Paraburkholderia bryophila: one gene and its partner. Each later gene encodes a partner of the first gene's protein in a complex. Links are inferred from orthologs where the notes say so. Each region holds a gene or a part of one and is shown on either strand. Other genes may lie near its edges.

Evidence for each region. The genes of interacting proteins can lie anywhere in the genome.
Region 2: the proteins of pnp (region 1) and GGD40_RS18045 are in contact, whole or in part, in a cryo-EM structure (PDB 9QH0), measured with the Escherichia coli proteins. The link is inferred for Paraburkholderia bryophila from one-to-one orthologs.

Annotation. Positions count from the first base shown.
Region 1 is NZ_JACCAS010000001.1:1,587,116-1,593,972, forward strand. Bases 1,789-4,738 are described here. They hold pnp (polyribonucleotide nucleotidyltransferase), read right to left. Parts: upstream 4,357-4,738; coding sequence 2,221-4,356; downstream 1,789-2,220. Other genes in these bases: GGD40_RS07120 (NAD(P)H-quinone oxidoreductase), read right to left, coding at 1,789-2,002; rpsO (30S ribosomal protein S15), read right to left, coding at 4,719-4,738. Outside these bases: tpiA (triose-phosphate isomerase), read right to left, coding at 57-839; more of GGD40_RS07120, read right to left, coding at 986-1,788; more of rpsO, read right to left, coding at 4,739-4,991; GGD40_RS07135 (branched-chain amino acid ABC transporter substrate-binding protein), read right to left, coding at 5,217-6,548; GGD40_RS07140 (hypothetical protein), read left to right, coding at 6,739-6,857. UniProt on the Escherichia coli protein: Involved in mRNA degradation. Catalyzes the phosphorolysis of single-stranded polyribonucleotides processively in the 3'- to 5'-direction. Also involved, along with RNase II, in tRNA processing.
Region 2 is NZ_JACCAS010000001.1:4,016,261-4,024,096, reverse strand. What follows is about bases 1,811-5,739. They hold GGD40_RS18045 (Rne/Rng family ribonuclease), read left to right. Parts: upstream 1,811-2,203; coding sequence 2,204-5,539; downstream 5,540-5,739. Outside these bases: GGD40_RS18055 (HAD-IIIA family hydrolase), read right to left, coding at 1-456; GGD40_RS18050 (RluA family pseudouridine synthase), read right to left, coding at 449-1,474; GTP 3',8-cyclase MoaA, read left to right, coding at 5,763-6,872; molybdenum cofactor guanylyltransferase MobA, read left to right, coding at 6,892-7,506; molybdopterin molybdotransferase MoeA, read left to right, coding at 7,590-7,836. UniProt on the Escherichia coli protein: Endoribonuclease that plays a central role in RNA processing and decay. Required for the maturation of 5S and 16S rRNAs and the majority of tRNAs. Also involved in the degradation of most mRNAs.

The DNA.
Region 1 (6,857 bases):
CGGACCACACACTGTGTGTGGCACGGGAATGGGGCATCCTCGCCGAGGCGCCCTGCTTAGCCAGCGACGCCCACTACAGCCGCAGCCGCCTTGCAGATCGCCAGAAAATCCTGGTCTTTCAACGACGCGCCGCCAATCAGGCCACCGTCGATATCCGGTTGACGGAACAATTCTTCCGCGTTTTCCGGCTTCACACTGCCGCCGTACAACAGCGGCACATCCGCCACTTCCGCGCCCTTAGCCGCCAGACGCGAACGCAGGAACGCGTGGACCGCCTGCGCCTGCTCCGACGTCGCGCTCTTGCCGGCGCCGATCGCCCAGACCGGCTCATACGCGACGACAATACGCGCCGCGTCTTGCACCGACAGCTTCGCCAGCACTTCGTCCAGTTGCGTGCCGACTACCTGCTCGGTCGCACCGGCTTCGCGCTCTTCGAGGGTTTCGCCGACACAGACGATCGGCGTCAACCCCGCCTCCAGCACACGCTGCGTTTTCACCGCGACCAGCTCGGCGCTTTCGCGATGATATGCACGGCGTTCCGAGTGTCCGACGATCGCGAGCGAAGCGCCGAAATCCACCACCATCGGCGCGGCCACTTCGCCGGTATAGGCGCCATGCGTGAACGCGGAGACGTCCTGCACGCCCCACACGATCCGGCTGCCCGCCAGTAACGACTGAGCCTGCGCGAGATACGGGCTCGGCACACAGACACCGACTCGCAGGTCGCCAGGCAAGGCGCTCGCGCCTTGCGCCACGGCCTGCAACAGGGCCGCATTTTCAGCGAGGCGCCCGTGCATTTTCCAGTTACCGACTACCAGCTTGGCTCGTTGTTTCGACATCGTCTCGTCTTATCTTGGCGGCGGACTTCGTTTGCGCTTACAGCCCGCCTTTCGGATTCATGCGGCGTGCGCAAAACGCGCAATTTTACTGCGTGGGGTGGATCGGGTCAAACAGCCTGTGTCAAGGCCGTATCGAGCCGCTCGCGTCACGCGTCCTGACCCCAGCTCAGCACGATTTTGCCGACGTGCGTGCTGCTCTCCATCAGCGTGTGCGCTTCGGCCGCCTGCGCGGCCGGAAACACGCGATGCACCACCGGCTTGATGCGCCCGTCTTCGAGATGCGGCCACACGCGTTCTTTCAACTGCGCGGCGATCTTCGCCTTGAATTCGATCGGCCGCGGACGCAGCGTCGAACCCGTCACCGTCAGCCGGCGGCGCAGCACGTCGTTCAGATTCAGCTCCGCTTTCGCGCCGCCCAGCAACGCGATCAGCACGATCCGGCCGCCTTCGGCCAGCGCGGTGAGCTCACGCGGCACGTAGCTGCCCGCCACCATGTCGAGCACCACGTCGACGCCACGGTCGTTGGTAAGCGACTTGATGACTTCGACGAAATCCTCGGTTTTGTAGTTGATCGCCCGCTCGGCGCCCAACGCCTCACACGCACGGCACTTTTCGTCCGAGCCGGCGGTGGCGAACACACGAAAACCCAGCGCATGCGCAATCTGGATCGCCGTCACGCCGATGCCGCTCGAACCGCCTTGCACCAGCAGCGTCTCGTTCGGCGCGCCTTCGCCCTTGCCGAGTTGCGCACGGTCGAACACATTGCTCCAGACCGTGAAGAAAGTCTCCGGCAGCGAAGCCGCTTCGACATCCGACAAACCCCGCGGCACCGGCAAGCACTGCAGTAGCGGCGCGGCCGCGTATTCCGCGTAGCCGCCGCCGGCCAGCAACGCGCAGACGCGATCGCCGATCTTCAGACCGAACGGATTGTTCTTCTCGTCGATCGTGCCGCCGACAATCTCGCCCGCGACCTCCAGCCCCGGCAGATCCGACGCGCCCGGCGGCGGCGCATAGCCGCCCTTGCGCTGAAACACGTCCGGACGGTTGATGCCGGAAGCCGCCACCTTGATCAGCACCTCGCCCGCTTTCGGCTGCGGCATGGGCCGCTCGGCGAGCTTGAGGACATCCGGCGCACCGAATTCGGTGATTTCGATCGCTTTCATCTGCGTCAACTCCAAGATTGGATTGCGTTGCACACCCGTTGCACACCTATTGCACGCCGCTCAAAACGCGAACCGTCTGACTTACGACGAAGCGCTCCATGCAAACAGAGTACCCGGTTGTACTCATTCGCATACGTTCGCAACGCAATCCACCCTGCACCCTTCATGAAAAACGGCCGGCGCGCATTCGCGCTGCCGGCCGTTGCCCCGCTACCGGATTACTCCGGCGTCGGCTCGCCTTGCGGCGCGTCGTTCAGCAACGCCTTGGCCGACAAGCGCACGCGGCCCTTTTCGTCCGTCTGGATGACCTTGACCTTCACTTGCTGGCCGTCCTTCAGGTAGTCGTTGATGTCCTTGATACGCTCGTTGGCGATTTCGGAGATGTGCAGCAGACCATCCTTGCCCGGCAGGATGTTCACGATCGCGCCGAAATCGAGCAGCTTGAGCACGGTGCCTTCGTACACCTGGCCCACTTCGACTTCCAGCGTGATGTTCTCGATACGCTTCTTCGCTTCGGCCATCCCTTCGCTGCTCGTGCTGGCGATGGTGACGACGCCGTCGTCCGAAATATCGATCGTCGTGCCGGTTTCTTCGGTCAGCGCGCGGATCACCGAACCACCCTTGCCGATCACGTCGCGGATCTTTTCCGGGTTGATCTTGATGGTGATCATGCGCGGTGCGTAGTCCGACAGCACCGTGTTCGCGCCCGACACCGCCGAGGTCATCTTGCTCAGGATATGCATGCGGCCTTCCTTCGCTTGCGCGAGAGCGACCTGCATGATTTCCTTGGTGATGCCCTGGATCTTGATGTCCATCTGCAGCGCGGTCACGCCTTGTTCCGTACCCGCCACCTTGAAGTCCATGTCGCCGAGGTGATCTTCGTCGCCGAGGATGTCGGTCAGCACGGCAAACTTGTTGTCTTCGAGGATCAGGCCCATCGCGATGCCGGCGACGTGCGCCTTCATCGGCACGCCGGCGTCCATCAGTGCGAGGCAGCCGCCGCACACCGAAGCCATCGACGACGAACCGTTCGATTCGGTGATTTCCGACACCACGCGAATCGAGTAGCCGAACTCGTCGGCGCTCGGCAGGCAGGCCGCCAGCGCGCGCTTGGCCAGACGGCCGTGACCGATTTCACGGCGCTTCGGCGAACCGACGCGACCCGTTTCGCCGGTCGCGAACGGAGGCATGTTGTAGTGGAGCATGAAGCGCTCGCGGTACTCGCCTTCGAGCGCGTCGATGTTCTGCTCGTCGCCCTTGGTGCCGAGCGTTGCGACCACCAGTGCTTGCGTTTCGCCGCGCGTGAACAGTGCCGAACCGTGCGTACGCGGCAGCACGCCGGTACGGATTTCGATCGGGCGCACGGTGCGCGTGTCGCGGCCGTCGATACGCGGCTCGCCGTTCAGGATCTGCGTACGGACGATCTTCGCTTCGATGTCGAACAGCACATTGCCGACGGTGGCCTTGTCTGCCGCTACCGTGCCGCTTGCCGCTGCGTCTTGCTCCAGCTTCGCCGACGTCGCTGCGTAGACTTCCTTCAGCTTGGTCGAACGTGCCTGCTTGTCGCGGAGCTGGTAAGCAGCGAGCAAGTCGGCTTGCGCCAGTTCCGCCACGCGTGCGATCAGCGGTTCGTTTTTCGCGGCCGGCTTCCAGTCCCATTCCGGCTTGCCGCCTTCGCGGACCAGCTCATGGATCGCGTCGATCGCGATCTGCATCTGGTCGTGACCGAACACGACACCGCCGAGCATGATTTCTTCGCTCAGTTGCTGCGCTTCCGATTCCACCATCAGCACCGCGCGTTCCGTACCGGCGACGATCAGGTCGAGCGCCGATTCCTTCATTTGCGGACGCGTCGGGTTCAACACGTATTCGTTGTTGATATAGGCCACGCGTGCTGCGCCGACCGGGCCGTTGAACGGCAGACCGGAAATGGCGAGCGCCGCCGACGCGCCGATCAGCGCGGGAATGTCAGCGGGGATTTCGGGGTTCAGCGACAGGACGTGGATCACGACCTGGACTTCGTTGTAGAAGCCTTCCGGGAACAGCGGACGCAGCGGTCGGTCGATCAGGCGCGAGGTCAGCGTTTCGCCTTCCGACGGACGGCCTTCGCGGCGGAAGAAGCCGCCCGGGATCTTACCGGCGGCGTAGGTTTTTTCGAGGTAGTCGACGGTCAGCGGGAAAAAGTCCTGACCCGGCTTCGCGGTCTTGGCGCCGACCACGGTTGCCAGGATGACGGTGTCTTCGATATCGACGATCACCGCACCGCTCGCCTGACGAGCGACTTCGCCCGTTTCGAGGCGAACGTTATGTTGGCCCCACTTAAATTCTTTGACGATCTTATTGAACATAGTCATTGCTTTTCCTCTTCGTAATGCCGCGCGGACCAGAAGCGGCGCGGCAACGCCAGGACCGGCGCCGCAGGGGGAAGAGTAGTGTTATGCCATTCCAGAGAACCACGCCCTACGTCGAGTACGCGCGCGAACCGCTGGAATGACACAAAGCTCTGCCCTGAAGCCCGGCCATGTTTCTTTTGTGCTGCCTGCTCTACTGCTTTTACTGCTGCTTTCCTACTTCCTGCTCCCGCCGCATGAACCGGCACGCCACTGCGGAAAACAGGCGGCGCGCGTCACATGAAGCGCACCGTGCAAAAACAAAATGCCTGCATCAGCGGAACTGACACAGGCATCTTGCCAAGAGCGCCTAACCGCGCGCCCGATTACTTACGCAGACCCAGCTTCTCGATCAGCGTGCGGTAACGATCAGCGTCCTTACCCTTCAGGTAGTCGAGCAGCTTACGACGGCGGCTCACCATGCGCAGCAGACCGCGGCGGCTGTGGTGATCTTTCGTGTGAGCCTTGAAGTGGAGCGTCAGTTCGTTGATGCGGGTCGTGAGCAGCGCGACCTGAACTTCGGGGGAGCCGGTGTCGTTAGCTGCGCGTGCGAATTGCGCAACGACGTCGGACTTCTTGCTTGTTTCAACTGCGGACATGTCGATTTCCTTAAGAACTAGACAGGCGGTCACGGAAGAAAGGCCGTGCCGTGGGTTACTCCCGTAGCTGAAGCCTAAACACTAATAGGCCATGCCTCACAACGGGACGCGTATTGTAGCACAGCCCTTTGCGGCCGCGAACCCTGCTGCACCGGGACGATTCAAGGGCAATTCGAGGACGATTCGAGGACAACTCGGCAGCAGGAAGGCTGCGCGAGACACGCCTTACGGCCGTTTCATCTTGCAGCTGGTCGGCGGCACGGTACGCTCGGACGGCAGCGCCAGCACCGTGCGGAAACCGTAGCCGGAGCCTTCGTTATCGAAATGCACGCCCGGTGTGCCGGCTTTGTCCATCTCCATCACGTAGAGCGGCTGGATCAGTTGATGGTCGTCGGCGCGCATCCACGAGGCGAGGAAGCCGTTGTCGAACCTGATGCCCTCAAGCGCGTGGGCGACGACCAGCGGGTCGGCGCTGCCGGCACGGTTCATCGCCGCGGCCAGGGTTTCGACCATCAGCGGCATACGCAGCACCGGGTAATCGTCCTGGGCGGCCGGAAAACGGGCCCGGAACGCGGCGTACCAGGCGTCGGAGGCTACGCCGCCCGCGTTCGGATGCCAGTCGGCCACCGCGATCACGTGTTTGACGCCGGCGTCGCCGAGCGCGGCCGGCGCGCCGAGGCTGTTGCCGTAGAAGGTGTAGAACTTCGTGTCCAGACCCTGCTCGCGCGCCGCTTTGACGAGCAGCGTCAGGTCGTTGCCCCAGTTGCCCGTGATCACCGCATCGGCGCCGCTCGCGCGGATCTTCGCGATATACGGCGCGAAATCCTTCACGCGGCCGATCGGATGGAACTCGTCGCCGACCACCGCGATATCCGGGCGCTTCGCCGCCAGCGTGGAACGCGCGAGGCTGCTGACGTCGTGGCCGAAACTGTAGTCCTGATTCAGCAGGTAGACCTTCTTCACCGCCTTGCCGCGCTGGATCACATCGGCCAGCGCATCCATGCGCATGCCCGCGTGAGCGTCGAAGCGGAAGTGCCAGAAGCTGCAGTTGGCGTTGGTCAACGCGGGGTCGTCGGCGGAATAGTTGAGGAACAGCTCACGGTTGGCCGGCTCGCGGCTGTTCTGCTTGTCGATCGCGCCGATCAGCGCGGCGGCGACCGCCGAACTGTTGCCTTGCATGATGTAACCGATATGGCGGTCGGCGGCCGCGCGCAGTTGCGTTAGCGCCTCTTCGGCGCTGCCTTTGCTGTCCAGCACGACCAGTTCGAACGGATGCGCGCCGTCGGCGAGCTTCACGCCGCCCTGCGCGTTCACCTGCTCGACGCCGAAGCGCAGATTGCGCTCCACCGCGGCGCCCGCGTTCGCGAACGGACCGGACATGCCTTCGATCAGCGCGAGCTGAATCGGGCCGCCGGTCGGTTTGCTGGCGGGCTGGGTCGCGGGTTTTGCTGCGAATGCGGGTGCCTGACTTGCCGCCGTCTGCGCCACCGCGTAACCCGCCGCCACTATCGAAATTATCGCCAGCGCGCCTGCTGCCGCCCGTTGCCACTTCGCCATCGTGATCGCCCCGCTTGATTCGTCGAAGCGCGGATCATAGGTCGTTCGAGACGGAATAAGCAAGCCGCCGCAAGCGTTACTGTACTGACCGGGCGGCCTTGCACGAAGCGCCGCTGTTTCGCCGCAGCGCGTGTCAAAATACCGGGTCTCGATGATAAAAACCGCGACTCAAATGCCATCGGAGGAATTCATGTTCAACCGCCACGCCGTCACGGCGGCTTCGACCGATACGCCGGCCGCCGGTACGCCGGCCGCCCGCGTTCAAGCCGCTTCGCGCCTGCGCCGCGCCGCGCTCGTCTGCCTGAGCGC
Region 2 (7,836 bases), 2.4 Mb from region 1 along the record:
CAATTCATGCAGCATGGCCGGATGCGGCTTAGAGAACGTCTCGTCGGCGCAGCGGGTGCCGTCGAACAGGCTGATCAGGCGCGACTGGTCGAGCGCGCGGTTCAGTCCGACGCGGCTTTTACCCGTCGCCACGGCCAGCAGATAACCCTGATCGCGCAACTCCTGCAGCATTTCACGCACGCCGACGAACAACTCGGTGGTCTGATCCTTCACCAGATAGTGGAAGCGATAGCGCTCGGCGAGCCGCGGGTAATCCGCCGGATCGAGCGTGGGCGCGGCGATCTGCAGCGCGTCGCGCAGGCCGAGACCGATCACGTAGCTGGCGGCTTCATCGGCGGGAACCGGTAGGCCGAGATCCCGGCAGGCGGACTGGATGCTGCGCGTGATGTGCGCGGTCGAATCCATCAGCGTGCCGTCCCAGTCGAAGACGATCAGATCAAATTGCTCTCTAGCCATGCGGTGTCGTCTCCGGGTGTGACCCATTTCGTAATTCGTTGAGCTGCGCGACGAAGCTGCGGCACTCGGCCGGCAACGGCGCTTCGAACTGAATCGACGCGCCGGTTGCCGGGTGCGTGAGCTTCAGCCGGTAGGCGTGCAGGAACATGCGCTTGAGGCCCGGCTTCGCGTTGGCACGCGCCAGCGCCTTGTTCAGCGCGAAGTCGCCGTATTTGGCATCGCCGACGATCGGCAGTTCCAGATGCTGCAAGTGGACGCGGATCTGATGCGTACGGCCAGTCTTGAGTTCCGCCTCGAGCAGCGCGTATTCCGGCCAGCGGTCGATCAGATTAAACACCGTATGCGACGCCAGGCCGTCCGCCTGCACACGCACGCGACGCTCGCCGTCCGCGGTCAGATACTTGTGCAGCGGCTCCTTGACCGCGCGGCGACGGCCCCAATCGCTCGCCCACTCGCCGTGAACGCAAGCATAGTAGCGCTTATCCATCTTGTTCTCGCGAATCTGCTCGTGCAGGTTGACGAGCGCGGTGCGCTTCTTGGCAAGCATCAAAATGCCGGACGTTTCGCGATCCAGCCGATGCACCAGTTCGAGGAATTTCGCCTGCGGCCGCGCCGAACGCATCTGCTCGATCACGCCGAAGGCGACGCCGCTGCCGCCGTGGACCGCCACGCCGGCCGGTTTGTCGATCACGAGCATGTGCTCGTCTTCGAAAATGATCTTGAAGTCGGCGCTCGGCACCGGCGCGTGAGCCGCCGCCTCGTTCGGTTGAGCGACGCGAATGGGCGGCACGCGCACCAGATCGCCGAGCTCGAGACGGTACTGCGCGTCTATCCGGCCCTTATTCACACGCACTTCCCCGCTGCGCAGGATGCGATATATATGGCTTTTTGGCACGCCTTTACAGACGCGCAACAGGAAGTTGTCGATGCGCTGTCCGGCCGCGCTGTCGTCGATCTCGATCATGGAGACCTGGTCGCTTGTGACCGATTTCTGGGATATTTTGCCTAACTCTTTCATTCTGAATATAATTTGCCCAGCAGTCTGCGGCGGCCGGCGCAGTGTCCGAGTTCGGGCGGATTGCGCAGGTGCAAGCTTGAAACCGTTATTTTACTTGCGCCGGGGTCTGGTTGCTCACCCTGAAAATGAGATGCAACAAGTTGCACGCACGAAGTCAGTGCCCGGCAGGGACGGCGCCCACAGGCGCGTTCGGTCAAGGTCGGCTTCGACGGTAACGGAATTTTGGTAAAAAAGAATTTAACTTTCAGCTTCGGTATCGGGCGGTAGACGCCCTGCTGTACGAAGCTGCAGGTTGCGAAAATACGGCGTGCGCCCGAGGCGTCTTGTAGAAAGTACAAGACATGGCGACGTCAAAATGAGGCGAGACACCCCCAGCAGGAAAAGACGCGCCGACTGCGCGAACTTCCCGCTGCGGCATGACCGCAGCCTTCGACCCTCCGGTCACGCGCCCACCCGGCGCACCGGCGCGAGTGGACGAAGACTTATGAAGGTCTGCTGGCAGAACCGGCGGCGTGTCGGGTCGTTATTTGAAGCCGTGTTCGCATGTGCCCTGCGGCACCGTGCCCCTTTTTGATGGGGCCGGGCCCTCCCAGGCAATTCTCCCGCCATTTTTCCCGCTCCAGCGTGCTTGTGAAAACACAATAAGGCGCGGCATGCCTTTGCCCGCTTCGCTTTCGCGACTGACAACCGCGCAGTGGAGGGGTGGCTAAGCCGCTCTGGAGCCGTTCAATGAAACGAATGTTGTTCAACGCGACGCAGCAGGAAGAACTGCGCGTCGCCATCGTCGATGGGCAGAAACTCATCGATATCGACATCGAAACCGCCGGGCGCGAACAGCGCAAAGGCAATATTTACAAAGGCATCATTACCCGCATCGAGCCGTCGCTCGAAGCCTGCTTCGTCAACTACGGCGAAGACCGTCACGGTTTTCTGCCGTTCAAGGAAGTCGCCCGCCAGTATTTCCGTGACGGCGTCGACATGCGCTCCGCGCGCATCCAGGACGCGCTGCGCGAAGGCCAGGAACTGATCGTTCAGGTCGAAAAAGAAGAGCGCGGCAACAAGGGCGCAGCCCTCACCACGTTCATCTCGCTCGCCGGCCGTTATCTGGTCCTGATGCCGAACAACCCGCGCGGCGGCGGCGTATCGCGCCGGATCGAAGGCGACGACCGTCAGGAACTGCGCGAAACCATGGCGCAACTGCAATTGCCGGAAGGCATGAGCATCATCGCGCGCACGGCCGGCATTGGCCGCAGCGCCGAAGAGCTGCAATGGGACCTGAACTACCTGATGCAACTGTGGCGCGCGATCGAAGCCGCGTCGCAAAGCGGTTCGAACGGTCAGCCGATGCTGATTTATCTCGAATCGAGCCTGGTGATCCGCGCGATTCGCGACTATTTCCAGCCAGATATCGGCGAAATTCTGATCGACACCACTGAAATCCATGACCAGGCCCGCGCCTTCATGGACATCGTGATGCCGGACAATGTCAGCAAGGTGAAGCGGTATCACGACGACGTACCGCTCTTCTCGCGCTTCCAGATCGAACACCAGATCGAAACGGCGTACTCGCGCACGGTGCCGCTGCCCTCGGGCGGCGCGATCGTGATCGATCACACCGAAGCACTGGTCGCGATCGACGTCAACTCGGCACGCGCCACCAAGGGCGCCGACATCGAGGAAACCGCTGCGCGCACCAACCTTGAAGCCGCCGACGAAGTGGCCCGCCAGTTGCGTCTGCGCGACCTGGGCGGCCTGATCGTGATCGACTTCATCGACATGGAATCGGCCAAGAGTCAGCGCGAAGTCGAGCAACGCCTGAAAGACGCGCTCAAGCACGACCGTGCGCGCGTCCAGATGGGCAAGATCTCGCGCTTCGGCCTGATGGAACTGTCGCGTCAACGTCTGCGTCCGGCGCTGTCGGAAGGCAGCCACGTGACATGCCCGCGCTGTAACGGCACGGGCCACATCCGCGATACCGAATCGTCCGCGCTGCAAGTGCTGCGGATCATTCAGGAAGAAGCGATGAAGGAAAACACCGCGGCGATCCATTGCCAGGTGCCGGTCGAAGTGACCGCCTTCCTGTTGAACGAGAAGCGCGCCGAAATCAACAAGATCGAATCGCGTTTCAAGGTCAATGTCGTTCTGATCCCGAACAAGCATCTCGATACGCCGCACTACAAGCTGGAGCGTCTGCGTCACGACGATGCACGCCTGGACGAGCCGCGCGCTTCGTGGAAGATGGCCGAAGAAGCGGCCCGCGAAATGGAGTCGGAAACCGGCTACAGCAAGCGCGCCGAAGAAGTTAAGCCGAAGCAGGAAGCGGCGGTTAAGGGCATCACGCCTGAAAAGCCGGCGCCGAGCGCACCGGTTCGCGCAACGGCGACCCCGGCTCCGGTCGCGGTTACGCCGGCGAGCGGTGGTTTCATCGGCTGGCTGAAGAATCTGTTCGGCGTGCAGTCGGCTGCTCCGGCGCCGGTCGCACCGGCTACGACGGAAAAGCAGGCCCGTCCGCAACGCGGCGAACGTACGGAGCGCGGTGAGCGCACCGGCGAACGCGGCGGCGATCGCAACCGCAATCGCCGTGGCGGCGCAGGCGGCCGCGATGCAGCGGGCCGTGCCGAAGGTACGAATGGCGCACGTCAGGGCCAAGGCCAGGGTCAAGGCCAGCAGCCGTCGTCGCAACGTCGCGAGGAACGCGAACCGCGTGAAGGCCGCGAGGTGCGTGAAGCCCGCGAAGGCCGCGAACCGCGCGAGGCACGTGAAGGCCGTGAACCGCGTGGCGCCCGTGAATCGCGTGAGCCGCGTGAAGGCCGCGAAGGCCGTGAACCGCGCGAGGCTCGCGAGCCGCGTGAAGGTCGCGAACCGCGTGAGAACCGCGATCGCGACAACCGTGGCGAGCGCGCTGAAACCGCCGAAGCCGCACCGCGCGGCGAGCGCCGTGAACGTGGCGAGCGTGCGGAGCGCGGCGAACGTCGCAAGCCGCAAGCTGAAACCGCGGACGCGCTGACGCAAAGCGAAACGCAGACGGCGGAGGAACTGGCGCAAAACCAGGCCGCTTTGGGCGAAAACGGCATGCCGATCGATCAGGAAGCCGTGGCGCGTGAAGGTGAAGAGCGTCGTCGTCGCCGTCGTGGCCGTCGTGGTGGACGTCGTGAGCGTGAAGAAGACGTGAACGGCAACTTGGCTGCGGACGTCGCGGAAGCCGAAGGCGACAGCACCAATGTGAACGACGAAGCTCCGGTGCGCACTGCGCATCAGCCGGTCGAACACAAGGCTGAGGTCAACGAGGCGAACGAAGTGAAGCCGGTGGAAGTGGTCGTCGCAGCTGTCGCGACCGAAACCGCCGTGGTCACCGAACTGCATGCCGCAACCGAAACGCCGGCTCTGGCCGTCGAGAAAGCGGTGACGACTGAAGCCGTCGTGCCGGCTGCGGAAGCACCGGCTGCGGTCGAGCCGATGGTGGAAGCGCCGGTTGCGCAAGCAGCAGCCGTGCCGGTCGAAGCAGCGCAAGCCGCTCCGGCTGCCAGCGAGACGGTTTCGCTGGTGGAACCGGTCGCGCAGGTCGAAGCGCCGGTTTACACGCATGTCGAAGCCCCGGCAGTTGCTGCTGCGGTCGAAACGGCACAAGCCGCTCCGGCTCCGGTGGAACCCGCGGCTCCGGCAGTTGTGGCCGAAACACCCGTCGTTCAACCCGCACCGCAAGTCGAAATCGTCGAACCGCAACCCGTCGTGGCAGCAGCCGCGCCGGCAGCGGAACCGGCGGTTATCGAGCAGTCGGAGCCGACGGAGCCGGCACCTGTTGCCGCTGCACCGCAAGTGCACGCTCAAGCGCCTCAGGCCGTACAAGCGCCGCGTAACAGCGGCGTCTCGGCCGAAGCCCTGAAGCCGGTGCTGGAACAAGCCGGTCTCGTCTGGGTGAACACCGACGCCGACAAGCTGCGTGCCGCGCAGGAAGCCGCTGCGCAGTCCGTCAAGCCGGCTCGCGTGGTGCGTGAGCGCAAGCAGTTGACGCCGGTCGACAGCGCGCCGATGCAACAGGTGGAAACGGGCAAGCACACGCAGTAAACTGCCTCGCCTCCTCCTCGAAAAGCCCGCCTTCACCGGCGGGCTTTTTTTTGCGGCTCAGAGACGATGCGGTTCAGGGACGAAAACGAAACCGCGAGCCGCGTGTTCAGCGTTATGCCGCTCCCCGTATACCCCGACTGGCCCCCAGCCCCGCCTGCCGACATGGGCATTTCCGCTAGAATGAATATCTGGCTTTATTTTCAAGCACTAACCGAAGCATTTCATGTCCCGACGCATCATCCCTGTTGCCGATTTCAGCGCGGCGCCGGTCATTGCCGGCCCCGTGCAGACGCCCATCGGCGTGCTGCACGACACGCTGGCGCGCCCGCTGCGCGATTTGCGCATCTCGGTGACGGATCGTTGCAATTTCCGCTGCGTCTACTGCATGCCCCGCGCGGTGTTCGACAAGGACTACACGTTCTTGCCGCATAGCGCCTTGCTCAGCTTCGAAGAAATCGAACGGCTGGCGCGACTGTTCGTCGCACATGGCGTGGAGAAAATTCGCCTGACGGGCGGCGAGCCGCTGCTGCGTAAAAATCTGGAATTCCTGATCGAACGGCTCGCGCAGCTCACCACGCCGGCCGGCCGGCCGCTCGACCTGACTCTGACCACCAACGGTTCCCTGCTGGCGCGCAAGGCGCGCAGCCTGAAAGACGCCGGCCTGACGCGCGTCACCGTCAGTCTCGACGCGCTCGACGACGCCCTGTTCCGCCGCATGAACGACGCCGACTTCGCGGTCGCCGACGTGCTGGACGGCATTGCCGCGGCGCACGCGGTGGGGCTGGCACCGGTCAAGGTCAACATGGTCGTCAAGCGCGGCACGAACGACTCCGAAATCGTGCCGATGGCGCGCCATTTCAAAGGCTCGGGCGCCGTGCTGCGCTTCATCGAATATATGGATGTCGGCACCTCGAACGGCTGGAACATGACCGAAGTGCTGCCGTCCGCCGACGTGGTCACCCGCATCGCCGAACATTTCCCGCTGGCCCCGCTCGAGGCGCACAGCGCCGCCGAGACCGCACAGCGCTGGGGCTATGTGGACGGCAGCGGCGAGATCGGCGTGATTTCGAGCGTGACGCGCGCGTTTTGCGGCAGTTGCACGCGGGCCCGTCTGTCGACTGAAGGCAAGCTGTACCTGTGCCTTTTCGCGTCGGCCGGTCACGACTTGCGGGCGTTGTTGCGCAGCGGCGCGAGCGACGCGGGCATCGCCACCGCCGTCGCCGAAATCTGGCAGGGCCGCGGCGACCGCTATTCGCAACTGCGGGGCAGCAGCGCCGCCGAGACGCGCGTGCTGGACAGCCGACGCGTCGAAATGTCGTACATCGGCGGCTGAACGGCCGGCGCATGACAGCATGAAACCCACACGCGAACACCTCACCGGGCTGGTGCTCGCGGGCGGCCGCGGCATGCGCATGGGCGGCGTCGACAAAGGCCTGCAAACACTGCACGGCGAACCGCTCGCCGCGCACGTATTGAAACGCCTCGCACCGCAATGCGGCGCCCTACTGATCAGCGCCAATCGTCATCCGGACACCTACGCGGCGCTCGGTGCGCCGTTCGGCGCCACGATCGTGGCGGACACCCTGCCAGGCTTCCCCGGGCCGCTAGCCGGCCTGCTCGCTGGTCTGCGCACGGCGCGCACCGCCTACGTGCTCAGCGCGCCGTGCGACACGCCCGGCCTGCCCGCCGATCTCGCCGCCCGCCTCGCGCACGCAATGGACGCGAACCAGGCCGACGTTGCTACCGCCACGACCGCCGACGCCCACGGCGAAGTCTCGCTGCACCCGGTCTTCGCGCTGCTGCGCACGACGCTCGCGGACGACCTGGCGGCCTTTCTGGACGCGGGTGAGCGCAAAGTCCGCGCGTGGTACGCACGCCACAAGACGGTGGAAGTCACCTTTACCGACGAGCGCGCGTTTTACAATATCAATTCGTTACAAGAACTCTCCGACCTCGAGCGCGCTTGAGGCCCCGGTGAAATCCCGCTCCGGCCACACGGCACACGCCGCACGTTTCCACTCCGGCCGCCGGTCGCGACGCCCAGCCCTTCATGACCACGCTTAACGACTTTTCCCGCTGCGTCGCGCAGTACGATCCTCACGCGCTGCCCGTCAAGGCTGCTCAGGCGATTGTTCGTCAATGGGCTGCGCCGGTGGCGGCAGTTGAACGCGTGGCGTTGCGCGATGCGCTCGACCGCGTGCTCGCCGTCGACATCGTGTCGCCGATCAACGTGCCGTCGCACGACAATTCGGCCATGGACGGCTACGCATTCCGGCGCGCGGCGTTGGCGGGCGATA